DNA from 4 places in the Pseudocitrobacter cyperus genome. Region 1 is predicted to be linked to each of the others. Evidence: predicted binding sites of a transcription regulator. Region 1 holds the regulator's gene; each other region holds the start of a gene.
What was found. The regulator PurR, encoded in region 1, represses purine synthesis genes. The targets are predictions, from matches to a motif close to CANGCAAACGTTTGCNTG.
Positions count from the first base shown of each region.

Region 2: a site for PurR is predicted at 2,155-2,172, ahead of purM (phosphoribosylformylglycinamidine cyclo-ligase). Genes of this name have one in related genera too.
Region 3: a site for PurR is predicted at 5,811-5,828, ahead of pyrC (dihydroorotase). Genes of this name have one in related genera too.
Region 4: a site for PurR is predicted at 5,432-5,449, ahead of purL (phosphoribosylformylglycinamidine synthase). Genes of this name have one in related genera too.

Region 1 is NZ_JAYMYY010000001.1:338,559-346,334, forward strand. Features, by position in the region: gene mdtK (MdtK family multidrug efflux MATE transporter) at 1-68, opposite strand, end outside; gene VSR74_RS01665 (riboflavin synthase subunit alpha) at 305-949, shown strand; gene cfa (cyclopropane fatty acyl phospholipid synthase) at 982-2,130, opposite strand; gene punC (purine nucleoside transporter PunC) at 2,426-3,619, opposite strand; gene punR (DNA-binding transcriptional activator PunR) at 3,728-4,660, shown strand; gene purR (HTH-type transcriptional repressor PurR) at 4,657-5,682, opposite strand; gene cydH (cytochrome bd-I oxidase subunit CydH) at 5,977-6,066, shown strand; gene VSR74_RS01695 (MFS transporter) at 6,240-7,406, shown strand; gene sodB (superoxide dismutase [Fe]) at 7,444-7,776, opposite strand, start outside.
Region 2 is NZ_JAYMYY010000006.1:108,779-116,554, reverse strand. Features, by position in the region: gene VSR74_RS18285 (hypothetical protein) at 1-532, shown strand, start outside; gene VSR74_RS18280 (6-phospho-beta-glucosidase) at 539-1,969, opposite strand; gene purM (phosphoribosylformylglycinamidine cyclo-ligase) at 2,229-3,266, shown strand; gene purN (phosphoribosylglycinamide formyltransferase) at 3,266-3,910, shown strand; gene ppk1 (polyphosphate kinase 1) at 4,116-6,176, shown strand; gene ppx (exopolyphosphatase) at 6,180-7,724, shown strand; gene VSR74_RS18255 (sensor domain-containing phosphodiesterase) at 7,701-7,776, opposite strand, start outside.
Region 3 is NZ_JAYMYY010000001.1:889,589-897,364, forward strand. Features, by position in the region: gene murJ (murein biosynthesis integral membrane protein MurJ) at 1-1,283, opposite strand, end outside; gene VSR74_RS04365 (Gfo/Idh/MocA family protein) at 1,426-2,349, opposite strand; gene VSR74_RS04370 (YceH family protein) at 2,352-2,999, opposite strand; gene rimJ (ribosomal protein S5-alanine N-acetyltransferase) at 3,009-3,593, opposite strand; partial or broken gene mdtH (multidrug efflux MFS transporter MdtH) at 3,825-5,033, shown strand; gene VSR74_RS04385 (lipoprotein) at 5,181-5,741, shown strand; gene pyrC (dihydroorotase) at 5,891-6,937, shown strand; gene dinI (DNA damage-inducible protein I) at 7,009-7,254, shown strand; gene bssS (biofilm formation regulator BssS) at 7,528-7,776, shown strand, end outside.
Region 4 is NZ_JAYMYY010000006.1:25,825-33,600, forward strand. Features, by position in the region: gene VSR74_RS17945 (L-lactate MFS transporter) at 1-488, shown strand, start outside; gene VSR74_RS17950 (oxidoreductase) at 490-1,407, shown strand; gene VSR74_RS17955 (MurR/RpiR family transcriptional regulator) at 1,437-2,285, opposite strand; gene yfhb (phosphatidylglycerophosphatase C) at 2,516-3,151, shown strand; gene tadA (tRNA adenosine(34) deaminase TadA) at 3,179-3,718, shown strand; gene mltF (membrane-bound lytic murein transglycosylase MltF) at 3,712-5,268, opposite strand; gene purL (phosphoribosylformylglycinamidine synthase) at 5,525-7,776, shown strand, end outside.

The sequences.
Region 1 (7,776 bases):
ACCTGCGCGAGAATCACGGGGATAGCCAGAGCCAATAACTGACGCGCTTCGCTAAAATACTTCTGCACGTGAACACCTATATTTTTTGTTATTTGAGAGACAGAAAAGCCGCCTGAACAGGCAGCAAGAAGATAATAAAGAGGATTGCCAGCTATTGTAGCGGGGATTTGCCATTAAGCCAGTCTAAAAATCGTCGACTTTACGCTGAGGCTGGCAACCTGTTTGGGCAACTGTTATTGTTCGTATCAGAAAATACGGTGTGGGCTGAACCCTCGCCGGAGTGATTATCGAAGGAGTTAAGCGCATGTTTACTGGTATTGTGCAGGGCACGGCAAAAATCGTGTCCATCGATGAAAAACCGAATTTCCGTACTCACATCGTTGAGTTGCCGGACTACATGCTGGATGGCCTGGAAACGGGCGCATCGGTGGCGCATAACGGCTGCTGCCTGACCGTCACTGAAATTAAGGGTAATCAGATTAGCTTTGATCTGATGAAAGAGACGCTGCGCATCACCAATCTGGGTGACGTAAACGTGGGTGATGTGGTGAACGTTGAACGCGCCGCGAAATTCAGCGATGAAATTGGCGGGCATCTGATGTCGGGCCATATTATGACTACCGCTGAAGTGGCGAAAATAGTCACCTCGGAAAACAATAAGCAGATCTGGTTTAAAATCCAGGATCCTTCACTGATGAAGTACATTCTGTACAAAGGCTTTATCGGTATTGACGGGATTAGCCTGACAGTAGGTGAAGTGACGCCGACGCGTTTCTGTGTGCATTTGATTCCGGAAACCCTGCAACGCACGACGCTGGGCGCGAAACGCCTGGGCGATAAAATCAATATTGAGATAGACCCGCAGACGCAGGCCGTGGTTGATACGGTAGAGCGTGTACTGGCGGCGAAAGAGGCCGCAGCGATAGCGGCGGCACAGCCTGAAGTATAAAAAAATCCCCCGGCGCATTCCGGGGGATTTTTTTATCGTGCAACGCGCAATCCGTTTTCGACTCCGCGAGAGAACACCACCTGCCACAGATGAATATCGCGTGCACGAAACGCACCTGCACAGGCATTAAGGTAGTAAGTGAACATCCGCTTGAAGCGCTCAGAATAGTTATCGGCAATTTCCGGCCAGCTCTGGATAAAACGCTCATGCCAGGCCATCAGCGTCGTATCGTAGTCGGCACCAAAGTTGTGCCAGTCTTCCATCACAAAATGTGGCTCGCTGGCATTGGCAATATGGCGCACGGAGGGCAAACAGCCGTTCGGGAAAATGTATTTATTAATCCACGGATCGACGTTCAGATCGGTACGTTTTGAACCGATGGTATGGAGCAGAAACAGGCCGTCAGGCTTCAGGTTACGATCCACCACTGAGAAGTAGGTCGCGTAGTTTTTCGGCCCGACGTGCTCAAACATACCGACAGACACGATGCGGTCAAATTTGTCATCAAGATCGCGATAGTCCTGCAATAAAATGGTGACATCCAGCCCTTCACAACGCTGCTGCGCCATCTTTTGCTGCTCTGCGGAAATCGTCACGCCTACGACGCTTACGCCGTATTGTTCGGCCATATACTGCGCCAGCCCGCCCCAGCCGCAGCCGATATCGAGCACCCGCATACCGGGTTCTAATTTCAGCTTTTGACAAATCAGATTAAGTTTCGCCTGCTGAGCCTCTTCAAGCGTTTGCGCCTCTTTCCAGTAACCGCAAGAGTACTGCATGAAGGGATCCAGCATACGGCTGAAGAGATCGTTACCGAGATCGTAATGTTCTTTACCCACCATCCAGGCGCGCTTTTTACTTTGAAGATTGAACAGACGAGCAGCGGCGATACGCAACGTATCTTTTAGATGGCGCGGCAGTTGATTTTCCAGCCCGGCGCGTAGCACTTTGTGAAAAAAGAGATCCAGACGCTCGCATTCCCACCAGCCGTCCATATAACTTTCACCCAACCCCAGTGAACCTTCCTGCAAAACACGCTTAAAGAATTGGGGATTTTTCACCTGCAAGTCGGCAGGGCCGTTACCGTTAATTTCGATGCCCGCCCGGCTTAACAATTCGTTGGTGATGCGGTACCAGTCATCATTCGGTACGCTAACTTCTTCTATACACGATGAGCTCATAGCTTCTCCATCCGACCCGGTGATCAGAACCTTAAAACAGCGTAGACGCTTTTTTGAGTTTGTGAGAAATCTCACGGATAGCCCGTGAGCCTGCTATCCGACGTAGCACAGAGGAAGGGAGATTACCCTTGCCGAAATGACCATCCATGGAGAACCGGGAGGCGTCCTCCTCCCGTTAAAAATAATAACGTCTGTAATTATGTGATACGGATCCAGTATAGGACGCAAAATCTACTGATTCAATTAAAAATCTTAGCAAACTAATTACGGCTTCATAACATTGATATTTATCATTTTATGCGCGAGATGATTCCTTTGGTGAATCATTTTCGACAATGCGCGCGCCAGCCTGCATCTTGTAGCCGATACCTGCGAGCACAACGGTGGCCACCATCACGCTGGTGGTCGCCAGCAGAGGTGCGGCAATCAATGATGAAACGACCAGACTGGCGAGGAAGCACAGCCCCAGTTGCAGCGTATTTTGTAAGGCGGCCGCACGCCCGGTAGCCTGCGGGAATGGGCGCAGAGCGCGGGCGACGACGATAGGATAGATAGCGCCGTTTGCCATTGCCATCACGCAGAACGGGATCAGCAGGGCGGTCAGCGAGACATGCGGTGTCAGACCGACGCCCCAGGTGGCAAACACGCTAATGGCGAACAGCATCAACAACCACGGCAGGAGCTTGCCGCCATCCCATTTTTGCAGCGCCGCGCGGCAGCCGTAGCCGCCTATCAGGAAGGCGATGGTCTGCGGAACATAGCTCAGACCAATGGCTGTCGGGCTGTAACCCATGGCATTGAGGATAAATGGCGACCCGGTCAGCCAGGCAAAGAAGCTGGCGGAACAGGCGGCGTATATCAACACGTTGCCGCGGTAATCCTGACTGCGCAGCAGCTTCATAAAGGTCAGTTTGTCCGGGTTTGCGGACACTTTCGGGTGGGCGGGCTTCAGGCGCAGCGCCGGGATCATCAAAATCAGCGTAATGATAAACAGCGTGGTGAAAATAGCCTGCCACTCGAAGTGATGCAGGATCCAGCTTCCCAGCAGGGGGGCCAGTGCCGGAGAGAGGCCAACCAGCGGCATAATCGTGGCGAAAATACGGTTGATACGCTGCGCCGGATAGTAGTCTGTGACCATTGCCTGCCAGGTGACAGCCGCTGCGCAGACGCCGACCGCCTGGATAAAACGCAGCACCAGCAGTATGCTGGCATCGCGCACCCACAGCATTCCCAGGCAGCCGAAGGCGAAAATCGCCAGGCCTGTTAACAAAATCGGTTTGCGGCCATAACGGTCAGAGAGCGGCCCCCACAGCAGTTGCGCGATAGCAAATCCGGCAAGGAACAGACTCAGGCTGGCACTGACGGCAGACGCCGGTGTTTGCAAATCGCTCTGAATGGCGGCAAAGGCCGGAAGATACATATCAGTGGCCAGGAAGCCCAATACGCTCAGGCCCGCCAGCCAGACTAAAAATCCTTTCCCAGGTTGCATAAAAACGCCTTTTCTTGTGTCGGAAGAGGCTGAGAGTGTAGAGAGTGAAATCTGGCTTGTGAAACGCTAATATTTGCGGCCTGGTTTCAAAAATTTTGTAGGCAGAGCATGTGGTCTGAATATTCACTGGAAGTGGTTGATGCCGTTGCGCGTAACGGCAGCTTTAGCGGTGCGGCGAATGAACTGCACCGGGTACCTTCAGCAATCAGTTACACGGTGCGGCAACTGGAAGAGTGGCTGGCGGTTCCGCTGTTCGAACGCCGTCATCGCGATGTTGAGCTGACGCCTGCGGGGGCGTGGTTTTTGAAAGAAGGGCGTTCTGTTATCAAAAAAATGCAGATCACTCGTCAGCAGTGCCAGCAAATTGCCAATGGCTGGCGCGGTCAACTGGCCATTGCGGTTGATAATATCGTCAGGCCTGAGCGCACCCGGCAGATGATTGTCGATTTCTATCGGCACTTCAGTGATGTTGAACTGCTGGTTTATCAGGAAGTGTTCAACGGCGTCTGGGATGCGCTGGCAGATGGCCGGGTTGAGCTGGCGATTGGCGCGACGCAGGCGATCCCCGTTGGGGGGCGTTATGCCTTTCGCGATATGGGTATGCTGAGCTGGCAGTGCGTGGTGGCAAGCCAGCATCCTCTGGCGAAGATGAGCGGGCCATTTAGCGATGATACATTGCGCAACTGGCCTTCGCTGGTGCGTGAGGATACTTCGCGCTCGTTGCCAAAACGAATCACCTGGCTGCTGGATAACCAGAAACGGGTTGTGGTACCAGACTGGGGCTCTTCAGAGACCTGTTTATCCGCGGGGCTTTGCGTCGGAATGGTGCCAGAACATTTTGCGCGTCCGAAGATAGACACGGGCGAGTGGGTGGCACTGGAACTGGAAAACCCTTTTCCGGATGCGGCTTGTTGTCTGACGTGGCAGCAAAACGATACATCTGTAGCGTTAGGCTGGCTGCTGGACTATCTGGGCGACAGTGAAACGCTGAACAGCGAGTGGCTGCGAACGCCGGAAAATGGCGTTCGCAGAGAGCCTTAACGACGGTAATCGCGGAAGGGGCCGTCGGCGACGGAACGGCGCTCGATGAGGCGCGGATGGACTTCAATCGACTGCGACTCTTCGCGTTTGCTGACAATTCTGTCCATCAGCATATTAAAGGCGGTTTCCCCGAGGGAGTCTTTAGGCTGGTGGATAGTGGTCAACGCCGGCGTAAAGAAGCGAGAGTTGCGCACGTTGTCGTAACCAATCAGGGAGATATCCTGCGGGACGCGTAGTCCCATTTCATCAGCGGCGCAGAGCGCACCCATCGCCATGACATCACCACCGCAGAAAATGGCCGTCGGACGCGGATTCTGCGAGAGGATTTGCTGCATGGCGCGATAGCCGGATTCAGGCTCGAAATCACCCTGAACGATCCAGTTGGACGGCACATTAATATGCATCTCTTCCATCGCTTTCATAAAACCGGCCAGGCGGCCCGCACCGGTGTTACGCTCAAGCGGGCCGGGGATGACGCCAATTTCGCGGTGGCCACGTTCCACCAGATAACGGCCTGCCATATAGCCACCTTCGAAGGCGTTATCAATGACCGAGTCAGTAAAATCAGCTTTGGCTTCGCCCCAGTCCATCACCACCATCGGAATATTGCGATACTCTTCCAGCATCTGCAGCAGCGATTCCGGATATTCAGAACACATCACCAGCAGGCCGTCTACGCGCTTTTGCGCCATCATAGAGAGGTAAGCGCGCTGCTTCTCAAGATTGTTCCAGGCGTTGCCAAGGATCAGGGTATAGCCTTTCTGAAAACAGTTTTTCTCAACGGCTTCAATTATTTCAGCGAAGTAGGCCGCTTCACTACTGGTTGCCAACAAACCAATGGATTTGGTGTGATTGACTTTCAGACTACGGGCGACGGCGCTTGGAGAGTAGTGGAGCTCTTTGATTGCCGCCCATACCGCTTCCCGCGTATCCTCGGCGACAAAGCGCGTCTTGTTAATCACATGTGATACAGTTGTAGTGGAAACGTTTGCGCGTTTCGCTACATCTTTAATAGTTGCCATTCCATCTCACTCCAGACCCGGGCCTGCCCCCGTTCGATTAACTACGAAAACGTTTGCCTTCACTCACCCTGACGCAATGTTATGAATTGCGGTTCGCCGGGAAAACGACACAGGACGACAGGAGGGGGTCAATGGCCGATACACTTATAAATTAGCGTCGAATTTTGTCTGATCTTTGGCAAAAGTGGAAGCGCAAAATCGGTTATCGTGTGAAATCAGAGAAGATTTTTGCTATTAAGTGTGCAAAAATGATTTAACTCACTTTTGGTGTGGTGATAACAAGGAGAAAAATTGATGAGTACTGAACTGAAGATGTCAATTACCACGACGGTTATTACGCTGGCGCTGATCGTGGCGGCCGGGCTAACTGCCGTCCTGCATTAATTCATTTCGCAGGGAGAGTTCACTCTCCCTCACTTCAATTCCTCATATCGATTGTTATCACATCAGCAAAACTATTTTGCTAATTTGTACACTTCTGTTTTTTTGTGATCGATGTCATGCTTTTGCCTTCAGTTGTCACGCCGTCCAGATTTGCGGCAAACCGGAGTCATTGCATGAAAGTCAATTTTCCCTTACTGGCGTTAGCCATTGGCGCATTTGGGATTGGCACCACCGAATTTTCGCCGATGGGGCTCTTACCTGTTATCGCTGAAGGGGTTGATGTTTCAATTCCTGCCGCAGGTATGTTAATCAGCGCCTACGCTGTAGGGGTGATGGTGGGTGCGCCGCTGATGACGTTACTGCTCTCCCATCGTGCGCGGCGCAATGCCTTAATCTTCCTGATGACGATTTTCACCCTCGGCAATGTGCTCTCGGCTATCGCGCCGGATTACACCACCCTGATGCTCTCGCGCATTATTACCAGCCTCAACCATGGCGCATTCTTTGGCCTGGGCTCGGTGGTTGCGGCAAGCGTGGTGCCAAAACACAAACAAGCCAGCGCGGTCGCCACTATGTTTATGGGGCTGACGATTGCCAACATCGGCGGTGTTCCCGCAGCCACCTGGCTTGGCGAAACCATCGGCTGGCGGATGTCGTTCCTGGCAACGGCGGGTCTTGGCGTGATTTCGATAGTTAGCCTGTGGCTCTCGTTACCGCAGGGCGGGGCAGGTGAAAAACCGGATGTGAAACGCGAACTTTCGGTGCTGGTGCGCCCGCAGGTGCTTTCCGCTTTGCTGACGACGGTGCTCGGTGCGGGAGCGATGTTTACGCTCTATACCTATATTTCGCCGGTATTGCACACCATTACCGATGCATCCTCTACCTTTATCACATTGATGCTGGTGCTGATTGGCGTCGGTTTTTCTCTGGGGAACTACCTCGGCGGTAAGTTTGCCGATCGTTCCGTCAGCGGCACGCTGAAGGGATTTTTGTTGCTTCTGATGTTGATAATGCTGGCGATACCGTTCCTTGCGCGCACGGAAATCGGTGCTGCGGTCAGCATGGTTATCTGGGGAGCCGCGACCTTCGCTGTCGTGCCACCACTGCAGATGCGTGTGATGCGTGTGGCTCATGAAGCGCCAGGGCTCTCGTCTTCGGTTAATATCGGGGCGTTTAATCTGGGCAATGCGTTGGGCGCAGTTGCGGGCGGAGCGGTAATTTCCGGCGGCCTGGGTTACAGCTTTGTGCCGGTGATGGGGGCGATTGTGGCAGGGCTGGCGCTGTTGTTGGTATTTTTCAGCAGTCGCTCACAGCGTGAAGAGATTATCGTTAGCCAGTAACAGAAACGCAGAAGGGGTTTCCTTCTGCGTTATTTCATTATGCCGCCAGATTTTCAGCAACAAACGCCCAGTTCACCAGCGCCCAGAAGTGCTCCAGGTAGCTGACGCGCGCGTTGCGGTAATCAATATAGTAAGCATGTTCCCACACATCGACGGTCAGCAACGGTTTGGCATCCGTCGTCAGCGGGGTTCCCGCGTTTGACGTGGAGACAATCGCCAGGCTGCCGTCTGCTTTTTTCACAAGCCACGTCCAGCCGGAACCGAAGTTCTTCGCAGCCGCATCGCTAAATTGTGCTTTAAACTCGGCAAAGCTACCGAAAGAACGGTTGATGGCTTCAGCCACTGCGCCAGTCGGTTCGCCGCCTGCGTT
Region 2 (7,776 bases), on a different contig from region 1:
GTGGACGCAGGCTTCCCTCTTCGAAAAAACGCTCGTCAGGGGTTACCAGTTCGCCTTCGTGATTTTTAGCCTCTGGATGGGCTGGGTCATTATTGATGAAGTGCAGATGCGCCACGATACGGTATCAACGACTGTGCGGGCGTATAATATCTCGTGGCTCACGGGCTACGAAGCGTCTAAACAGGGATTATGTCATCTGTATGGTCGCCGCGCTAACTGTCACGATCTTTATACCTTCAACGTTGAATATTGGGCAAATGGGCGCAAAAGAACGGGCTACTTCAGTAACGTAGCCTGGAGTCCGGAAAACCGAAGCGGGATTTGCCTTGATTATGTGAAGCGCGAGCCCGACATCATTAAACTGTGCCATTCGGCATGGTTCAGCCATCACAAAAGCTATATCGCTTTCCCCCTCACCTTCTGGGTATTAACGCTACTGGGTGCGGCAGGTATCGCACTAACTGTGGTTATTGATCGCCGCCAAAAACAGAAGAAAAAAACGTCGCGGCCAGAGGATACTGGCCGCCAGTGATGTGGATTACAGCTTCTCGCCGTTGGAGGCAATCACCTCTTTATACCAGTTGAATGATTTTTTACGGCTGCGCGCCAGCGTGCCATTACCTTCGTTATCTTTATCGACATAGATAAAGCCGTAGCGTTTTTTCATCTCGCCGGTACCAGCGGAGACCAGGTCGATACAGCCCCATGGCGTATACCCCATCAGGTCAACCCCATCTTCCACCACCGCTTTTTTCATCTCTTTAATGTGCGCTGCGAGATAATCAATACGGTACTGATCGTTCACCGTGCCGTCGCTTTCCAGCACGTCGATTGCGCCAAAGCCGTTTTCGACGATAAACAGCGGCAACTGATAGTGATCCCAGAACCAGTTCAGCGAGTAACGCAGCCCTACCGGGTCAATCTGCCAGCCCCAGTCGGATTTCTGCACGTATGGGTTAGAGACCAGGCTGGTGGTTTCATCGTAATCAAGCTGCGGGTTATCGTCGGTCGCTTTGGTGGCAAACGACATGTAGTAGCTAAAACCGATGTAATCGACACAGCCCTGGGTGAGCGCCTGTTTGTCTTCTTCGGTGATATCCAGCGCAAAACCGCGGCGTTCGAAGTAGCTCAGCAGATGTTGTGGATATTTCCCGCGCACATGAACATCGGTAAACCAGTAGCGACGATGCATCGCGTTCATCGCCATCATCATGTCATTTGGCGCGCAGGTCAGTGGATAGATGGGGCACATGGCAATCATGCAGCCAATTTGCAGGGACGGATTAATTTCACGCCCCGCCTTCACCGCCAGTGCGCTGGCAACCAGTTCATAGTGCGCCGCCTGATACATCACCGGTTCGCGATCTTCCCCCGGCTGATATTTCAGCCCGGAGTTGGTAAACGGGGCGAAATCTTCATGGAAGTTGGCCTGGTTGTTGATCTCGTTAAAGGTCATCCAGTACTTCACTTTGTGCTGATAGCGCGTGAAGACCACCTGTGCAAAGCGCACGAAGAAGTCGATGAGCTTACGGTTTCGCCAGCCGCCATATTCGGTGACGAGGTGATACGGCATTTCGAAGTGCGACAGGGTGATCACCGGCTCAATGCCGAGCTTCAGGCACTCATCAAAGAGATCATCATAGAACTGTAAACCGGCTTCATTCGGCTCATGTTCATCGCCTTTTGGAAAGATACGCGTCCAGGCGATAGAAGTTCGGAAACATTTGTAACCCATCTCAGCAAACAGTTTGAGATCGTCTTTATAGCGATGATAGAAATCGATCGCCTCATGATTGGGGTAATTTTTGCCGGGCAATACGCCATCGGTGATTTCCCGCGGCACACCATGTGCGCCTGCAGTCATGACATCCGCCACGCTGATCCCCTTCCCGCCCTCCTGCCAGCCGCCTTCCAGTTGGTGCGCAGCAACCGCACCGCCCCACAGAAATCCCGCTTTAAATCCAGACATAGTCGTCCCTCATTCTCGTTTTGGACAAAACAGAAACCGGTTTCAGTGGCATGATGTGCATTCCCCGGCGGCGATGCAAGGACAAAAATGTACCCGGTTTCATTTTCGTGAACGGTATCAAAGTTGCCCCTCCCCGGAAGCGAAACGCTAAAAAATGAAGTCTTAAAAAATGGGTGCACAATGGGCTCGCAAACGTTTGCTTAGACTGTTAGAATTGCGCCGATTTTTCTTGCTAACGCAAACGCGTGGAGACTTAGCAGTGACCGACAAAACCTCTCTCAGCTATAAAGATGCCGGTGTTGATATTGACGCAGGAAACGCTCTGGTTGACCGAATCAAGGGTACGGTGAAGAAAACCCGTCGCCCGGAAGTGATGGGTGGATTAGGTGGATTCGGCGCATTGTGCGCGCTGCCGCAAAAATATCGTGAACCGGTGCTGGTCTCTGGCACTGACGGCGTTGGCACCAAGCTGCGTCTGGCGATGGATTTAAAACGTCACGACACCATCGGGATCGATCTGGTCGCCATGTGCGTAAACGATCTGGTTGTTCAGGGCGCGGAACCGCTGTTCTTCCTCGACTACTACGCGACAGGCAAACTGGATGTCGACACGGCAGCCAGCGTGATTAACGGTATCGCAGAAGGCTGTTTGCAGTCAGGCTGTTCCCTGGTGGGCGGCGAAACAGCGGAAATGCCGGGTATGTACCACGGTGAAGATTACGATGTCGCCGGTTTCTGCGTCGGCGTAGTGGAAAAATCAGAAATCATTGATGGCTCCAAAGTCACCGGCGGGGACGTGCTGATTGCGCTCGGCTCCAGCGGCCCGCACTCTAACGGCTACTCGCTGGTACGTAAAATTGTGGAAGTCAGCGGCTGCGATCCGGAAACCACACAACTGGAAGGCAAGTCTCTCGCCGACCATCTGTTAGCCCCGACCCGCATCTATGTGAAATCTATTCTGGAGCTTATCGGTAACGTTGACGTTCACGCTATCGCGCATCTGACCGGCGGCGGCTTCTGGGAAAATATTCCGCGCGTATTGCCAGAGAACACTCAGGCGGTTATCGATGAATCGTCCTGGCAGTGGCCTGCCATCTTTAACTGGATGCAGGACGCAGGCAACGTCAGTCGTCATGAAATGTACCGTACCTTCAACTGCGGCGTGGGTATGGTGATTGCGCTGGCAGCGGATGAAGCGGATAAAGCCATTGCCCTGCTGAACGAAAAAGGTGAAAACGCGTGGAAAATCGGCTATATCAAAGCCACTGATTCCGAACAGCGTGTGGTCATCGAATAATGAAAAATATCGTGGTGCTCATTTCCGGCAACGGAAGCAACCTACAGGCCATTATCGACGCCTGTGCGCAGAAGAGAATAAAGGGCACCATTCGTGCGGTATTCAGCAATAAGGCCGACGCGTTCGGCCTTGAGCGCGCCCTTGAAGCGGGGATCCCACAGCATGCATTAACCGCCGGCCAGTACGCCAGCCGGGAAGCGTTTGACCGCGAGCTGATGCACGAAATCGACGCTTATGCGCCGGATATCGTGGTGCTGGCAGGCTATATGCGTATTCTGAGCGCCGAGTTTGTCAGCCACTATCAGGGGCGTTTGCTGAACATCCACCCTTCCCTGTTGCCAAAATATCCCGGCCTCAATACCCATCGCCAGGTGCTGGAAAACGGTGACGCGGTACACGGCACCTCGGTGCACTTTGTTACCGAAGAGCTGGACGGCGGGCCGGTGATTTTACAGGCCAAAGTGCCCGTTTTTGACGGTGACGACGAAGCCGATATTACCGCGCGCGTGCAGGCTCAGGAGCATGCCATTTATCCGCTAGTGGTAGGCTGGTTTGTCGAGGGCCGTCTGACAATGTGTGATAACTCCGCGTGGCTGGATGGTGTCAAACTGCCTGCCAGTGGTTATGCTTCAGAAGACGAGTGATCTTAATCACCGCAGTTTTCTGCGGTGATTTTCATACAATCAATCCCACCCGCCAAAGCCCCCCGGCAGACATTTTTCTGGTCATGAATGTCCCTGCCATTGCTTAATAAGTGTCATACTCTTTTGGCACAGTTGGACATTCAACTGCAATGCTCGCCATAATAGCCAGGCCATATCGCGTGGATGGAACGGAGTGAAAGTAGTAATGGGTCAGGACAAACTGTATATCGAGAAAGAGCTAAGCTGGTTATCCTTCAATGAGCGGGTTCTCCAGGAAGCCGCGGATAAAAGTAATCCATTGATAGAACGCATGCGTTTTCTGGGAATTTACTCCAATAACCTGGATGAATTTTACAAAGTGCGTTTCGCCGAACTGAAGCGGCGCATTATTATCAGCGAAGAACAGGGCACCACCGCCCACTCTCGTCATCTGTTGGGCAAGATCCAGTCCCGCGTACTCAAAGCCGATCAGGAATTTGACGGCCTTTATAACGAACTGCTGCTGGAGATGGCGCGTAATCAGATCTTCCTGATCAACGAACGTCAGCTCTCTGTTAATCAGCAGAGTTGGCTACGCCACTACTTCAAACATCAGTTACGCCAGCATATCACCCCGATTTTGCTAAACCGGGAAACGGATCTGGTGCAGTTCCTGAAGGATGACTACACCTACCTGGCAGTAGAGATTATTCGCGGCGACGAAACCAACTACGCGCTGCTGGAAATCCCATCAGATAAAGTGCCACGCTTTGTGAACCTGCCGCCGGAAACGCCGCGTCGTCGCAAGCCAATGATTTTGTTGGATAATATTCTTCGCTACTGTCTCGACGATATTTTCAAAGGCTTCTTTGATTACGATGCGCTGAATGCCTACTCGATGAAAATGACCCGTGACGCCGAGTACGATCTGGTGCACGAGATGGAATCGAGCCTGATGGAGTTGATGTCCTCCAGTCTGAAACAGCGTTTGACCGCCGAACCGGTACGTTTTGTCTATCAGCGTGATATGCCGGACGCGATGGTCGAAATGCTGCGTAAAAAACTCACCATCTCCCGCTACGACTCCATCGTTCCGGGTGGCCGCTACCACAACTTTAAAGACTTTATTGGCTTCCCGAACGTCGGCAAAGCCAATCTGGTTAACAAACCGATGCCGCGTCTGCGCCATATCTGGTTCGACAAATTCCGTAACGGCTTCGATGCCATTCGCGAACGCGATGTGCTGTTGTACTACCCGTACCATACCTTTGAACACGTACTGGAACTGCTTCGTCAGGCCTCGTTCGATCCGAACGTACTGGCTATCAAAATCAACATCTACCGCGTCGCTAAAGATTCCCGCATCATTGATGCGATGATCCACGCCGCCCATAACGGTAAGAAAGTCACCGTGGTGGTGGAATTGCAGGCGCGATTCGATGAAGAAGCAAATATTCATTGGGCCAGGCGTCTGACGGAAGCCGGTGTGCACGTCATCTTCTCAGCACCGGGGCTGAAAATTCACGCCAAGCTGTTCCTTATCTCGCGTAAAGAGGGTGAAGATGTGGTGCGCTACGCCCATATTGGCACCGGGAACTTCAATGAAAAAACCGCCCGTATTTATACCGACTACTCATTGCTGACTGCCGATGCGCGCATCACCAACGAAGTGCGTCGGGTGTTTAACTTCATTGAAAACCCTTACCGACCAGTCACTTTCGATTATCTGATGGTTTCACCGCAAAACTCCCGCCGTCTTCTCTACGAGATGATCGACCGGGAAATTGCCAACGCGCAAAACGGTAAACCAGCAGGCATTACGCTGAAACTGAACAATCTGGTTGATAAGGGACTGGTAGACAGGCTGTATGCTGCATCCGGCTCCGGTGTACAGGTTAACCTGCTGATTCGCGGCATGTGTTCATTGATCCCTGAACTGGATGGTTTGAGCGATAATATTCGCGTCATCAGCATCGTCGACCGATACCTGGAACACGATCGCGTCTATATCTTCGATAACGGCGGCGACAAGCAGGTTTATCTCTCCTCCGCCGACTGGATGACGCGTAATATTGACTACCGAATTGAAGTGGCAACACCGTTACTCGATCCGCGCCTGAAACAGCGCATTCTCGATATTATCGAGATCCTGTTCAGCGATACGGTGAAAGCACGCTATCTCGACAAAGAACTGAGTAATCGCTATGTTCCGCGCGGCAACCGACGTAAAGTTCGTGCCCAGCAGGCGATCTATGACTACATAAAATCACTTGAACAACCTGAATAACCTATGCCCATAAAAAGCAAAACCCCCCGTCCGCAGGAATTTGCGGCGGTCGACCTCGGTTCGAACAGTTTTCATATGGTCATTGCCCGTGTGGTTGACGGCGCAATGCAGATTATCGGCCGCCTGAAGCAGCGCGTCCATCTGGCCGATGGTCTGGATGAAAACAACATGCTCAGCGAAGAGGCCATGGAACGTGGATTAAGCTGCCTTGCGCTGTTTGCCGAACGTCTACAGGGATTTTCGTCTTCCAGCGTCTGTATTGTGGGTACACACTCACTTCGCCAGGCGGCCAACGCGAGGGAATTTTTAACCCGTGCCGAAAAAGTGATCCCCTACCCAATCGAGATAATTTCAGGCAACGAAGAAGCTCGTCTGATTTTTATGGGCGTAGAACACACTCAGCCGGAAAAAGGCCGCAAGCTGGTGATCGACATTGGCGGTGGCTCAACGGAACTGGTCATTGGCGAAGACTTCGAACCCAAACTGGTCGAAAGCCGCCGAATGGGGTGTGTCAGTTTTGCACAACAGTTTTTCCCTGGTGGCGTCATCACCCGGGAAAACTTCCAGCGCGCGCGCCTGGCAGCGGTACAAAAACTGGAAACCCTCTCCTGGCAGTACCGCATTCAGGGCTGGAATGTGGCGATGGGGGCTTCGGGGACGATCAAAGCCGCCCATGAAGTACTGATTGAAATGGGTGAAAAAGATGGGTTTATTACTCCGGAACGACTGGAGATGCTGGTTGAAGCGGTGCTGAAAAATAAGCGTTTTTCAGCACTCAGCTTGCCAGGACTTTCCGAAGAGCGCAAAAACGTTTTTGTTCCTGGGCTGGCTATTCTGTGCGGCGTATTCGACTCGCTGGCAATCAAAGAGCTGCGATTGTCCGATGGCGCACTGCGCGAAGGCGTACTCTATGAAATGGAAGGTCGTTTTCGCCATCAGGATGTCCGAAGCCGCACGGCGCAAAGCCTGGCAAACCAGTACCACATCGATCGTGAACAGGCGCAACGGGTGCTGGAAACCACAAATCATATTTATCAACAGTGGCTGGAGCAGAATACAAAGCTTGGGCATCCACAACTGGCGGCCCTGCTTCAGTGGGCCTCCCTGCTGCATGAAGTGGGGTTGAATATCAACCACAGCGGCATGCACCGCCATTCCGCCTATATCCTGCAAAACAGCGACCTGCCAGGGTTTAATCAGGAACAGCAATCGCTGATGGCTACGCTTGTGCGCTACCATCGCAAGGCCATCAAGCTGGATGATATTCCGCGCTTTACGCTGTTCAAAAAGAAACAGTTCCTGCCGATGATTCAGCTCCTGCGTCTGGGGGTGCTGCTGAACAATCAACGCCAGGCCACGACCAAACCGCCAACGTTGACGCTGAAAACAGAGGCCCATCACTGGACACTCTGTTTCCCTCACGGCTGGTTTAGCCAGAATGCGCTGGTACTGCTTGACCTGGAAAAGGAGCAGGAATACTGGCAAGGCGTTTCCGGCTGGTGCTTAAAAATCACCGAAGAGAGTTTACCGGAAGTCGCTACCTGGTAGCCGGGCTACCGGTTCGGCGACCAGCGTCTCCAGGGGCGCTGGTTTGCCAATG
Region 3 (7,776 bases), 550 kb from region 1:
TGCCAGTACAGCAGGCTGGCATTCAGGCAGGCAGCCAGACCAATCGACAGCGACAGCCCGGCATGCTTCAGTGGGCCGATAAACGCCAGGTTCATCAACTGGGTCATAATCAGCGTCACAATGGCAATCTTCACCGGGGTTTTGATGTCCTGGCGCGAGTAGAAGCCCGGCGCGAGTACTTTGACCACAATCAACCCCATCAGACCGACGGAGTAAGCCACCAGCGCGCGCTGAGTCATCGCCGCATCAAAGGCGGTGAATTTGCCGTACTGGAACAGCGACACCGTGAGCGGTTTGGCGAGAATACCCAGCGCCACGGCGCTCGGCAGCGCCAGCAGGAAGCACAGGCGCAGGCCCCAGTCCATCAGACGGCAATATTCGTCATGGTTGCCACTGGCAAAACTTTTCGACAGCGACGGCAGCAAAATCGTGCCCAGCGCCACGCCCAGCACCCCGGACGGAAACTCCATCAGACGGTCGGCGTAGTACATCCACGACACGGAGCCCGACACCAGGAAGGAAGCAAAAATGGTATTGATGATCAGTGAAATCTGGCTGACGGAAACGCCCAGGATCGCCGGCCCCATCTGTTTAACCACGCGCATCGCCCCCGCATCTTTTAAATTGATGCGCGGCAGCACCAGCATGCCGATTTTCTTCAGGTGCGGCAGTTGATAAGCCAACTGGAGCACACCGCCGACGGTGACCGCCCACGCCAGCGCCAGCACCGGTGGGTTGAAGTACGGCGCGGCAAACAGCGCGAAGCCAATCATGCTGACGTTAAGCAACGTTGGGGCAAAGGCAGGAACGGAGAAACGGTTCCAGGTGTTAAGGATTGCCCCCGCCAGCGAGGCCAGCGAAATCAGCAAAATATAGGGGAAAGTAATCCGCAGCAGTTGCGTGGTGAGATTGAATTTATCCGCCGTATCAGCAAAGCCCGGCGCGGTAACAGTGATGACCCACGGCGCGGCGAGCATCCCGACAACCGTCACCAGCGCCAACGCCAGCGTCAGTAAACCGGAGACATAGGAGACAAAAACGCGGGTGGCATCCTCGCCCTGTTTACTTTTATATTCAGCCAGAATCGGCACAAAAGCCTGAGAAAACGCCCCTTCAGCAAAAATGCGGCGCAGCAGGTTGGGCAGTTTGAAGGCCACAAAGAAGGCATCGGTGGCCATTCCCGCGCCAAATATTCTCGCCACAATGGCATCGCGCGCAAAACCCAGCACACGCGAAAACATGGTCATCGAGCTGACAGCCGCCAGCGATTTTAATAGATTCATTAACGTGTTATTCCACAACCGGAAGCAAAATGCCTGCAACAGCCCGGCGCGATTGCCGGGCTGCGGTTCACAGGCAGGAGCCTGAAGAGGCGTTAGTCTACCGGGTTCGGGATGAATTGCTACTGCCAGATGTTACAGCAGGTTATTCATCATCAGCCTCGCGCCACAGCGCTTCGACGATACGTTGCGCTATCAGCGCCTGCTCACCGGCCGTTTCCGGAACCGTCTGATTTTGCACGCATTCGATAAAGTGACGCGCGCAGCCGGTAAATCCGCGCTGTTCAAGCGTGGTCTGCCAGCCGGGAACCGGGCGGGTGACGACGCCTGCGCCCCGTTCTTCTCGCCATTCACGCATATCAGTCACGTCATACAACGCCCCCTCCGTCACCGCCTGAACCCATTCACGCTGGCTACCCGCGCGGCGGTGCATGCTGGTGGTGACGCTTAGCGTGGGATGGCTGAAGTGATGCTCGGCGTAGAGCATCTCGCCATCGTCCGTAGTCTGCAACGTGCCGCTGCTCAACGTCGTGTTGCCGCCTGCCAGCCACAGCGCGGTGTCGACCACATGCAGATAATCATCCAGCAGGGTGAAATGCAGGTCATGTGGGCCGACGCTGTCGGTGCGGTGTTTATCCATCCGCAGCGATGCCGCGTTGCCCAGTTTGCCTTTCAGCTCGCGGTAAAGCGGCGCAAAACGGCGATTGAAGCCCACCATCAGCGTTAACTTCTTGCGCGCGGCCAATTCAACCAGCCGCTCGGCATCGCTTAGTTTCTCCGCCAGCGGTTTGTCGACGCAGACGTGAACCCCTGCATTCAGCAGTTCGCTGACCACGGCATAGTGCGATGCCGTAGCACTGTGCACAAATACCGCATCACACTGCGCCGCCAGCGAGGCCAGCGAATCGGCATACGGCATGCGGTACGTTTCACAGATTTTCAGCGCTTTCTCTTTCCCAGGCGACCAGGCTGCCTGCAGCGTCCAGTCGGTCGCGGCGCTAAGTACCGGGAGCCACGCTTTCTGCGCGATCCCGCCAAGCCCGACAACACCTACGCGTAATTTTGTCATCGTTATTCCCCGAGATGCGCCAGCAGGGAATCGAGACGCTGTTTTAGCTCTGCGACCTCCCCTTCAAGGGCTTCGACGCGAGCACGTAAATCGTCCTCTGCCGGAGCGACATCGTCCGCGACCTGAGCCAGCACTTCCATTTCACCGCTGAAAAGGTGCATATAGCGGCTTTCGCGTTTACCTGGCTCACGCGGAAGACGCATCACAAACGGGCCATCTTCGCGGGTCGCCAGTCTCTCCAGCGTCGCTTCCACTTCCGCCATATCGCTGAACTCATGCATCCGTTGCGCGCGGCCGCGAAGTTCGCCCGGCGTTTGCGCGCCGCGCAGCAGCAATGTGGTGATCAACGCCACTTCAGCGCTGGAGAGTTTCAGGTCGCCAAATTCCGAATTGCAGAAGCGTTGTTCATATTTGGTCACGCGATTGCCAAAACCGCTCACCGTGCGCAGATAGTGGCGTTTAACCAGTGTATCCAGTAGATCCTGAACCTCAGCGTCGCTGAGTGTCATCACCGGTTCACGGTTTGTTTTCTGGTTACAGGCCGTCACCACGCCGTTGATCGACAGCGGATACTGCTCCGGCGTTGTCACCTGTTTTTCCAGCAGGCAGCCAATCACGCGCGCTTCCAGCGGGGTTAATTCATATTTCATCTTTTCTCCTTAGCGACCGGCTGTCCATTCTTGTGTCGTGAGAGCGGTTAATACGTGGTCACGCCACTCACCATCAATAAGCAGATAGTTTTTGGCATACCCCTCTTTTTCAAACCCCAGCCGCGCCAGCAAATCGCCGCTGCGCTGATTGTGTGGCATGTAATTAGCCATAATGCGATGAATGTGCTGAGTACGTTGCATATAACGAATGGCGCTGGTCAGCGCTTCAAACATCATCCCCTGCCCCTGCCACTTCTGGCCGATGGAATAGCCGAGATAGCAGGCGTGAAATGAACCGCGCACGACGTTGGAGAAATTGGCGACGCCAATGATCTCCTTCTCATCCGGATCCAGCAGCGCAAAGTAGTAAGCACTGCCCTGTTTATGAAATTCATTAATCATCGATAAGCGAGCCTGCCAGCCAGAAGGATAGCAGTGGCTATCGTCACGAATAGGCTCCCAGGGTTTCAAAAACTGCCTGTTTTCTGCGTAATAATCGGCAAGACGCCATGCATCACGGTCATGAACCAGACGCACGACCAGACGATCGGTTGTCAAACGCACTTTTGGTACGTTACTGCGATAGCCAAACATCCCTTACTCCTGTACCTGAATAATAACCCGGGTTAACTCACTATACCTGTCCACAGGGGGTCTGTGAAAACAGCAACATACCTTTTTTCATACCCCGATCGCGATTTCGATAAACAAGCTCAATCAAAGCACCATTTTGATAAAAAAATATTGTCGCTGGCAATATGGGAAAACACGAAGCGACCCGGCAGAATGGAAAGGTTCATCTCTTTTTATTCCCCTGGAGGGGAAATGTCCCGCGTATCGCAGGCACGGAGCCTGGGTAAATATTTCCTTTTAGTCGATAATATGTTGGTTGTGCTGGGCTTTTTTGTGGTCTTTCCGCTGATCTCTATCCGTTTTGTCGATCAGATGGGCTGGGCCGCATTAATGGTCGGGATTGCGCTCGGCTTACGCCAGCTCATCCAGCAAGGGTTAGGTATTTTTGGCGGTGCCATCGCTGACCGTTTCGGCGCAAAACCCATGATTGTTACAGGCATGCTGATGCGCGCGGGCGGTTTCGCTATAATGGCAGTGGCGCACGAACCCTGGGTGCTGTGGCTCTCCTGCTTGCTCTCCGGCCTGGGCGGTACCCTATTCGACCCGCCACGTTCTGCGCTGGTGGTCAAACTTGTGCGCCCGGCACATCGCGGTCGCTTCTTCTCTTTGCTGATGATGCAGGACAGCGCAGGCGCGGTTATCGGCGCGCTGATGGGCAGTTGGCTGCTGCAATATGATTTTCGGTTGGTCTGTAGCGCAGGTGCGGTGCTGTTTATCCTGTGCGCTATTTTCAACGCCTGCTATCTTCCGGCGTGGAAGCTGTCTACGGTCAGAACCCCGGTACGTGAAGGGCTGGCGCAGGTTATGCGCGATAAACGTTTTGTCACCTACGTACTGACGCTGACGGGGTACTATATGCTGGCGGTACAGGTCATGCTGATGCTGCCGATTATGGTCAACGATATCGCAGGCTCGCCTTCCGCCGTCAAATGGATGTACGCCATTGAAGCTGCGCTATCGCTAACCCTGCTCTACCCCATCGCCCGCTGGAGCGAAAAGCGTTTTCGCCTTGAACAGCGCCTGATGGCAGGCCTGCTCATCATGACGCTCGCTATGTTGCCGATTGGCCTGACCACCTCACTTCAGCAGCTTTTCACGCTGATTTGTACCTTCTACATCGGCTCAATTATTGCCGAACCCGCGCGGGAAACGCTGAGTGCGCACCTCGCCAACGCGCGAGCGCGTGGTAGCTACATGGGCTTTAGCCGCCTGGGGCTCGCCTTTGGCGGCGCACTTGGCTATACCGGCGGCGGCTAGCTGTTTGATAGCGGCAAAGCGCTAAATCAACCCGAACTTCCCTGGGCTATGCTTGGGATCATCGGGCTGATTACATTTATCGCCCTGTGGTGGCAATTCAGCCCAAAACGTGCCGCTTCCGGCATGCTTGAACCGCGTCTCTAGGCCTGCGAATTTCGCAGGCCATCAGTAAAATCTCATCTCAGTAACAAAGAGTTGGCACTTTAAGTATTTTCCGCTGTCATAATCACGATGGAAAGCGCAAGCTGCCTGAGAACAGGATGACAGCACAGCATCATATTGAGGAAATTCATGAAGAAATTTTTTGTCATTGCCGCACTGATTGTTGGCGGCCTGGTTGCGGGTTGTAATCAACTGACACAATACACTGTAAGTGAACAGGAAATTAATCAGGCGCTGCAGAAGCACAATAATTTCTCGAAAGATATCGGCCTGCCGGGTGTCGCGGATGCGCATATTGTGCTGACGAATCTCACCAGCGCTATCGGGCGGGAAGAGCCCAATAAAGTGACCCTCACAGGCGATGCGAAACTGGACTTAAACTCACTGTTTGGCAGCCAGAAAGCGACGATTGACCTGAAGTTGAAGGCCTTGCCGGTATTCAACAAAGAGAAAGGCGCGATCTTCTTGCAGGAGATGGAAGTGGTCGATGCGAAAGTCACGCCGGAAAAGATGCAGTCGGTCGTGCAGACGCTGGTGCCTTATCTGAATCAGTCTCTGCGCAACTACTTTAATCAGCAGCCGGCTTACGTGCTGAAAGAAGATGCCAGTAAAGGCGAAGCGCTGGCAAAAAAATATGCTAAAGGCATCGAAGTGAAGCCAGGACAAATTATTATCCCGTTCACCGACTAACGCTTTATTCTGTAAAAGACGCCCGACTGTCGTTAACAGCGGGCGTCTTTTTTTGCAGAAAGAAGTGCAAAGGAAAACGTTTACGTTTATCCTTAGTGCCCGGCAAAAACAGCCCTAATGACTGATTTCCCACCAGGCCGGAGCACACCATGACCGCATTACCACAAGTTCTGAAAATTCGCCGTCCAGACGACTGGCACATCCATCTCCGCGATGGAGAGATGCTAAAAACCGTCGTGCCTTATACCAGCGAGATCTATGGCCGTGCGATCATTATGCCGAATCTGGTACCGCCTATCACCACCGTAGATGCCGCCGTTGCCTACCGCCAGCGCATCATGGATGCCGTTCCTGCGGGCCATGATTTTACCCCACTGATGACCTGCTATCTGACCGATTCCCTTGATCCGAATGAAGTGGAGCGTGGATTTCAGGAAGGCGTATTTACGGCAGCGAAGCTCTATCCGGCGAACGCCACCACCAACTCCAGCCATGGCGTAACCAGCATTGATGCCATTATGCCGGTGCTGGAGCGGATGGAAAAATTGGGTATGCCATTACTGGTACATGGCGAAGTGACTCATGCGGATATCGATATTTTTGACCGCGAAGCGCGCTTTATCGAAACGGTGATGGAGCCACTGCGCCAGCGCCTTCCGGGGCTAAAAGTGGTGTTTGAACACATCACTACCAAAGATGCCGCTGACTATGTGCGCGACGGTAATGAACGGCTGGCAGCCACGATTACGCCGCAGCATCTGATGTTTAACCGCAATCATATGCTGGTCGGCGGCGTGCGTCCGCATCTCTACTGCCTGCCGATCCTCAAGCGCAACATCCACCAGCAGGCCCTGCGTGAACTGGTTGCCAGCGGCTTTGAGCGCGCGTTTCTCGGTACAGACTCCGCGCCGCATGCCCGTCATCGCAAAGAGGCGAGCTGCGGCTGCGCAGGTTGCTTCAACGCGCCAACCGCGCTCGGCAGCTACGCGACCGTATTTGAAGAGATGAATGCCCTGCAGCACTTCGAAGCCTTCTGTTCCCTTAATGGGCCGCGTTTCTACGGCTTGCCAGTCAATGAATCAACAGTTGAACTGGTTCGCGAAGAGAGCCAGGTCGTGGAGAGTATCGCGTTAGCGGATGATACGCTGATCCCGTTCCTTGCGGGTGAAACGGTGCGCTGGACGGTCAAAAAATAAATCGCACGCTCCCTGTTGTAAGTTTCTTGCTTTAACTGTATAAATATACAGTACACATACAGGGGGCAACCATGCGCATTGAAGTGACTATTGCTAAAACCACTACCCTCCCCGCTGGCGCGCTTGACGCACTGGCGGGTGAACTCTCCAGACGCATTAACGATCAGTTTCCGGATAGCGACGGCACGGTTTCGGTACGCTACGCATCGGCAAATAACCTTTCGGTTATCGGCGGCATCAAAGAAGATAAAGACCGGATCAGCGAAATTCTCCAGGAGACCTGGGAAAGCGCGGATGACTGGTTTATAACCGACTAATTTGCTCCCTCATTGTGTTCTTTGCCGGGTCGCCCCGGCTTTTTTATTTTTACGACCCGCTTATTTTTTCACCCCATTCTGATTCCATTAATAAAAACATCACTATAATGGTGATTTATTGCGCAACAAAACCTTGAGTTTAGGAATTTGTGTTGCATTTTATTTAAATTCTCGAATATTAAGTAAGTTGTTGGTATACTGAAAAAGCTTCGAAAAAAACCTGCATTGAACCTCGAGAGTTGTTGCCTTTTAACACAGATATAAGGGGTTATGATGGAAAAGAATAATGAAGTCATCCAGACCCATCCCCTCGTTGGATGGGACATCAGCACCGTTGATAGCTACGATGCGCTGATGCTGCGCCTGCACTACCAAGACCCCAATGAATCGAGCAAGAAAGAAGCTGAAATAGGTCAAACGCTTTGGTTGACTACGGATGTCGCTCGTCAATTTATCTCAATATTAGAAGCGGGCATCGCCAAAATTGAATCTGGCGATTACCAGGCGAATGAGTATCGCAGG
Region 4 (7,776 bases), on a different contig from region 1:
AGTACGGTCTGGCATCCGGTGCGATGGTGGTGAGTCTGGTCTCTATCTTTAACTCGGTGGGTCGTCTGTTCTGGGGCAGCGTGGCGGATAAACTGGGCGGATATCCAACGCTTATCACCGTCTACCTCTTTCTTGCGCTGTGCATGCTGGTGTTGCTCTTTTTCACTGGCAACACCGCGATGTTCTACCTGAGTGCGTTGGGCGTCGGGTTTGGCTATGCGGGCATTCTGGTGATTTTCCCCGGGCTTACCAGCCAGAATTTCGGCATGCGTAATCAAGGACTTAACTACGGATTTATGTACTTCGGTTTTGCCGTGGGCGCGGTGATCGCACCATACATTACTTCTGCTATTGCCAAATCCAGCGGCAGCTATGATCCCGTTTTTATACTCACAACCGGTTTGCTGGCGCTTGGGGTGATCCTGATTTTGTTTACCAAAAACTATGTCGCGAAAATTATGACGCGCATGAAAATGCAAGGAATCTGAGATGAAAATTGCAATAGCGGGCGCAGGCGCAATGGGCTGCCGTTTTGGTTATATGCTGGCTGATAGCGGCGTGGATGTTACGTTGATTGATGGCTGGAAAACGCATGTTGATGCCATCAATCAGCAGGGATTATTCGTCGAAACAGAAACCGACAGCCGCCGTTACTCCCTGCCAGCGATGCTGGCTGAAGATGCTCGCGGCGCCTTTGACGTGGTGATCCTGTTCACTAAAGCGATGCAGATGGCGGAGATGCTGCAAAAAATAGCGCCGGTGCTGGCCCGCGCAAAAGTGGTGATGACGCTCTCTAACGGCCTTGGCAACATTGAAACGCTGGAGCAGTATGTCGATCGCTCAGTGATTTATGCGGGGGTGACGCTGTGGTCTTGCGAGCTGGAGGGCCCGGGTCACATTCGTGCTACGGGGTCTGGCAATATCGAGTTGCAACCGATGATGTCGGCGGATATGGCCATGGCTGATCGGGTTGTCGATATGCTGAACCTTGCGGGACTCAATGCCGAACTCAGCGCCAACGTATTGCTCTCCATCTGGAAGAAAGCGGCCTTTAATAGCGTGATGAATACCTATTGCGCATTACTGGATTGTAATGTCGGGGAATTTGGTAAGCTCCCCGACGCGCTCAATATGGCGCGTACAGTGGTGCGGGAAATTGTTCTGGTTGCCAGAAGTCAGCAAATTCCGTTGACGGAAGAGATGGTGATGCACACTGTTCAGAAAGTTTTCGATCCGAGAGAAAGTGGTGAGCACTATCCGTCAATGCATCAGGATCTGCATAAAGGTCGACTCACTGAAATTGATTATCTGAATGGTGCGGTGGCGCGCATAGGTGAAGCGCAGGGAATAGCGGTGCCGGTGAATCGCCTGCTAACCCAACTTATTCACGCTAAAGAAGCGCAATAAAGATAATGCGCGGGCGTGAGCCCGCGCATTCACACCAGTTTCCTCACCAGAGCCTCGCTGTGGCGGATACGATCCGGCGCATTTTCCAGATCCTGCTGCACCAGCCCCATAAACAGTAAATCTGTCAGCATCATTTGAGCGCTGGTGGAAGAGATAGCCGCGCTGCGCGTGGCCTGTTCTTCCGCAATGGTATAAAGGCAGTGTGTTGCGCGCTGCTGCAGCGCATTGGGTGAAAAACCGGTGATAGCGAGAATTTTCCCCCCGGCGCGCAGCGTTTCATCCGCCGCCAGGTTAATCTCACGCCGCTCGCCGGAGTATGAGATAGCCAACAGCAGATCGCCGGAATTTAATGCCTGCACGCTGGCGAGCAGCGCATGCATATCCAGCTCGGCAACGGCGTTGATCCCGATCTTCATCAACTTCCAGCTAAAGTTTCGCGCCACCAGCCCGGAAGCGCCAATCCCGGTCAGTATGATGCGCCGCGTGTCGCGCAGTAGCGTGACGGCTTCCAGCAGCTTCTCTTCGTCGTTGACGTCGAGGGAGGCATGCATGGCGGCAATATTATCTTTAATCAGCTTTTCACCCACCAGACGCAGCGGATCGTCGCCGCGAATCTGGTTATGCACCGGAATAGAGTGCGGATTCGGGTTGCTGGCCAGCGCCTCGCTGAGTGCCAGTTTCAGGGCGGGGAATCCCTTAAACCCCAGTTTTTGCGCGAATTTCACCACGCTGGATTGGCTCACGCCTGACTGGCTTGCCAGTTGCTGTGAGCTGAGATGACGCGCCAGATCGGGCTGCGCCAGAATAAAATCGGCCAGTTTTTTATCGCTTTGCGCGAGATGCGGATATCGCTGGCGAATACGGATTAAACAATTCATACGCTCCTCAAGGGCAAAATTACGCAACCTCTCCCGACAACAATTCTGCTCGCCTGAAAGAATTATTATTCGATTATAACGGAATAACCTGAATTAAATATTCCACCTGGCGCAAATTATTGAAGACTTTTTGCGAGCCAGCGTTGAGGTGATGTTTCCGGAAATCACCAGCACTATCTGTTACGCTAATTAGCAGAGCATGGAACATTCATCGTTTAAAGGAGTTCGGTTTGGCAAACGACCCCCGTCGAGTCATTTTCTTCGACCTGGATGGCACCCTGCATCAGCAGGATATGTTCGGCACGTTTCTGCGCTATCTGCTGCGGCGGATGCCGCTAAACGCGTTGCTGGTACTGCCGTTGCTGCCGGTCATCGGTATTGCGCTGCTGGTAAAAGGGCGCGCCGCGCGTTGGCCAATGAGTTTACTGTTGTGGGGCTGCACCTTTGGACACAGCGAAGCCAAACTACGCGCGAAGGAGGCGGATTTCGCCACCTGGTTCCGCGCGAACGTCATTACATTTCCGGTGGTGCATAAGCGTCTGACCGAATACCTCGTCAGTACTGATGCCGATGTCTGGCTGATCACCGGCTCGCCGCAGTCGCTGGTGGAAAAGGTCTATTTTGATACGCCCTGGCTGCCGCGCGTCAATCTTATCGCCAGTCAGATAACCCGTAGCCATGGCGGCTGGGTACTGTCACTACGTTGTCTGGGGCATGAAAAAGTAGTGCAACTGGAGCGCAAAATCGGTACGCCATTGCGTCTGTTTAGCGGGTATAGCGACAGCAAACAGGATAACCCGTTGCTCTATTTCTGCCAGCATCGCTGGCGGGTAACGCCGAGGGGTGAACTTCAGCGGCTGGAATAGTGGGTAATCGACTCACCTCTATGTATAATGCGCCCCGTTTTATTATCTGGAGTGCCCGCTTTGTCCGACAATCAATTCGACCATGAATACTGGATGCGCCATGCGCTCACGCTTGCACAGCGCGCCTGGGATGAAGGGGAAGTGCCGGTAGGCGCAGTACTTGTACTGGATAATCAGGTGATTGGTGAAGGCTGGAATCGCCCTATTGGCCGCCACGATCCCACCGCTCACGCCGAAATTATGGCGCTGCGTCAGGGCGGTATGGTGTTGCAAAACTACCGCCTGATTAACGCCACGCTGTATGTCACGCTGGAACCCTGTGTGATGTGCGCAGGTGCAATGGTGCACAGTCGCATTGGTCATGTGGTGTTTGGCGCGCGCGATGCCAAAACCGGCGCTGCCGGGTCGTTAATGGATGTGCTGCATCACCCGGGGATGAACCACCGGGTGGACGTCACGGAAGGTGTGCTGCGCGAGCCGTGCGCGAATATGCTGAGTGATTTTTTCCGCGAGCGCCGCCAGCAGATTAAAGCGTTACGTAAGGCGCAGAAAGCCGCGGATCAGTGATGCGGTTTGGCCGCGTCGACCAGTTCGCTCGACGTTGCCCCCTGCACGCTGTGCAGGTAATCACGAGGCGACAGGGAGATAAACGGCAAAAAGTCGGCGTTGTTGTGGTTTATCTCATCCATCGTCACCGCCGGATAGTCGGCGGCGATGGCCATCTGCTGCGCCACTTTCTTCTCTTTCTCCGCCAGATACCCCACGAGGCTTATTTGATACTTACGAATGTTTTCGACATACGCATAGGCTTCATGCCCGCGCGCATAGCCGTAAGTGAGTTTGCTGTAGTAAGGTTTTTGGCTTAATAGCGGCAGACGTTGTTTTACTTCCGTCCAGCTATCCGGGTTGCCTTTTTGCTTCACCGTTAACGCACGGGCGTCGAGCATATGCGCGTAGCCCATATTATACGCGGCGAGTGCAAACCAAATTTTCTCATCCTGCGGTACGGTATCCGGTACTTTATCCATCATATCCAGCAGGTAACGCATTCCGCCGCCGATGCTTTGCTCGGCATCCGTGCGGTCAGTCAGCCCCAGGCTTTGGGCGGTATTTTTGGTCAACATCATTAGCCCGCGCACGCCAGTCGGTGAGGTTGCCTGCGCATCCCAGTGCGATTCCTGATAAGAGATAGCGGCCAGCAGTCGCCAGTCGATCTCCTTTGCATATTTTTCAAACAGCGGCTGCAGGTCAGGCAGAACGCTGTCGATGGCGCGCAGGAATGAACGGGTATCGACGTAATCGAAATCTCCGCCATGGCCGAGGTATTTTTCTTCCAGCCGCGCAAGCGTACCGTCTTCATTGATGGTATTGAAGAAGCCAAGCTGGGCGGCAGAGAGCGTATCGTCCTCATCGTTAACGCTAAACCAGGTGACGGGTTGCTCATCGGTGATATCCAGCGCGACCGCAAGTTCAGGGTGCACACGCTGGAACAGGCTAATCGCGACGGAATCGGCAATGGTGTAGTTCAAACGCCCTGCCAGTACCTCTTCCATTAATGCTTCGCTACTGCGCTTTTCATCCACCCGCCAGCCGATATCCGGGAATTTTGTCTCTTTTAAGTTTTGCAGGTCGTTAATGACCGCATGCCCCGGAGCAATCGCCAGATTTTCGGCATTCAGCTCGCCGAGTGAACGCGGCCGATAGCTGCCGACGCGATACACCACCTGCTGAGAGACGGAGTAGTAGGCCGGGCCTGCATGATAGTTTTTAACGCGTTCGCTGTTATACACCAGACCCGCTGCCAACAGGTCAGCCTTACCGTTATCGAGGTCGTCGAATAGCTCGCTGATATTTTGCCGCACGGTCACTTTCAGCTTTACGCCAAGGTAATCGGCAAACTGCTCTGTCAGGGCGTAATCCAGCCCATACTCTTTGCCATCGACGCGGGAGTAGGTTAACGGAGACACGATGGTACTGACGCGAAGCTCCCCCCGCGCCTGGATGGCGGCAATACGGTTGGCCGGTTGGTTGATCCAGGAGATCGAGGGCCAGAGGGCTGCTGCTAACAGCAGTGCGACGATGCCGATAAGCAGATAATTAATCTTTAATTTTTTCAAATAGTTAATTCTCTGCACTGACAGAGCCACTGTTTCCAGTGACCATAATAAGACTATGGTTTGTTACAGAATGAGCGGCATTTTGCGTAAGATTGCGCCAGTTGGCAACTAATTAGAGATATTCGTCACATCTATTGATAAAAAAAGGAAGTGATTTTATTTCCACGCAAACGGTTTCGTCAGCGCGCAGGATTCTCTATAATAACGCCCGTTTTCCCCCCTTGCGCACACTGAAAGCTTAGAAGACGAGAGACTTATGATGGAAATTCTGCGTGGTTCGCCTGCACTGTCTGCATTTCGTATTAACAAACTGCTGACGCGTTTTCAGGCAGCCAACCTCCCGGTAAGCAATATTTACGCTGAGTATGTCCATTTTGCCGATCTGGATGCTCCGCTTCACGACGAAGAGCGAGCCCGACTTGAACGTCTGTTAAAGTATGGCCCGAGCCTCAGCAGCCATACGCCATCCGGTAAACTGCTGCTCGTGACTCCCCGCCCTGGTACCATCTCCCCCTGGTCTTCAAAAGCAACCGACATCGCCCACAATTGCGGCCTGCAACAGATCCTGCGCCTGGAGCGCGGTGTGGCCTGGTATGTGGAAGCCTCTACGTTGACGGCGGAGCAGTGGCGTGAAGTGGCGGCGGAGCTGCACGATCGCATGATGGAGAGCGTCTTCGACTCACTGCAGGATGCGGAAAAACTGTTTGCTCATCATCAACCGGCTCCCGTTTCCAGCGTCGACCTGCTGGGGCAGGGGCGTCAGGCGCTCATCGACGCCAACCTGCGTCTGGGGCTGGCGCTGGCGGATGATGAAATCGACTATCTGCAGGATGCCTTCACTAAACTTGGGCGCAACCCGAACGATATCGAACTCTATATGTTCGCGCAGGCTAACTCTGAGCACTGCCGACACAAAATTTTCAACGCCGACTGGATTATCGACGGTGAACAGCAGCCGAAGTCGCTGTTCAAGATGATCAAAAACACCTTTGAAACCACGCCGGATCACGTGTTGTCTGCCTATAAAGATAACGCGGCGGTGATGGAAGGCTCTGAAGTGGGGCGTTATTTTGCTGACCACGAAACGGGTCGCTACGATTTCCACCAGGAGCCTGCGCACATCCTGATGAAGGTGGAAACCCACAACCACCCGACGGCGATTTCTCCGTGGCCGGGCGCGGCAACCGGTTCCGGTGGTGAAATTCGTGATGAAGGCGCTACCGGGCGCGGTGCAAAACCGAAGGCTGGTCTGGTCGGTTTCTCCGTATCTAACCTGCGTATCCCGGGCTTTGAACAGCCGTGGGAAGAAGACTTCGGCAAGCCGGAACGCATTGTTACCGCGCTGGACATCATGACCGATGGCCCGCTGGGCGGCGCGGCGTTTAACAACGAATTTGGTCGTCCGGCGCTGAACGGCTACTTCCGTACCTATGAAGAGAAAGTGAACAGCCACAACGGCGAGGAGCTGCGCGGCTATCACAAACCGATCATGCTGGCAGGCGGGATCGGCAACATCCGTGCCGATCACGTACAGAAAGGCGAGATCACCGTCGGTGCAAAGCTGGTCGTCCTCGGCGGCCCGGCGATGAATATCGGCCTTGGCGGCGGCGCTGCCTCTTCCATGGCCTCCGGTCAGTCTGACGCGGATCTCGATTTCGCGTCCGTCCAGCGTGACAACCCGGAAATGGAACGTCGTTGCCAGGAGGTTATCGACCGTTGCTGGCAGTTGGGCGATGCGAACCCGATTCTGTTTATCCATGACGTCGGCGCGGGCGGCCTGTCTAACGCCATGCCAGAGCTGGTGAGTGACGGCGGACGCGGTGGTAAATTCGAACTGCGCGATATCCTGAGCGACGAGCCAGGCATGAGCCCGCTGGAAATCTGGTGTAACGAATCGCAGGAACGTTACGTGCTGGCGGTGTCGCCTGAGCAGATGCCGCTGTTTGATGAACTCTGTAAGCGCGAGCGCGCGCCATATGCGGTCATTGGTGAAGCGACAGAAGAACTGCACCTCAGCCTGAATGACAAGCACTTCGACAATCAGCCAATCGACCTGCCGCTGGACGTGCTGTTGGGCAAAACGCCGAAGATGACCCGTGACGTCACCACGCTGAAAGCCAAAGGCGACGCGCTGGTTCGCGAAGGCATTACGATTGCCGATGCGGTTAACCGCGTTCTGCACCTGCCGTCTGTGGCGGAAAAAACCTTCCTCGTCACCATTGGCGACCGTACCGTCACCGGCATGGTGGCGCGCGATCAGATGGTCGGCCCGTGGCAGATCCCGGTGGCTAACTGTGCGGTCACTACCGCCAGCCTCGATAGCTATTACGGTGAAGCGATGGCGATTGGTGAACGTTCTCCGGTTGCGTTGCTCGACTTCGCGGCGTCTGCCCGTCTGGCAGTCGGTGAAGCGCTGACCAACATTGCGGCGACGCAAATTGGCAATATCAAACACATCAAACTGTCGGCGAACTGGATGTCTGCGGCAGGCCACCCTGGCGAAGACGC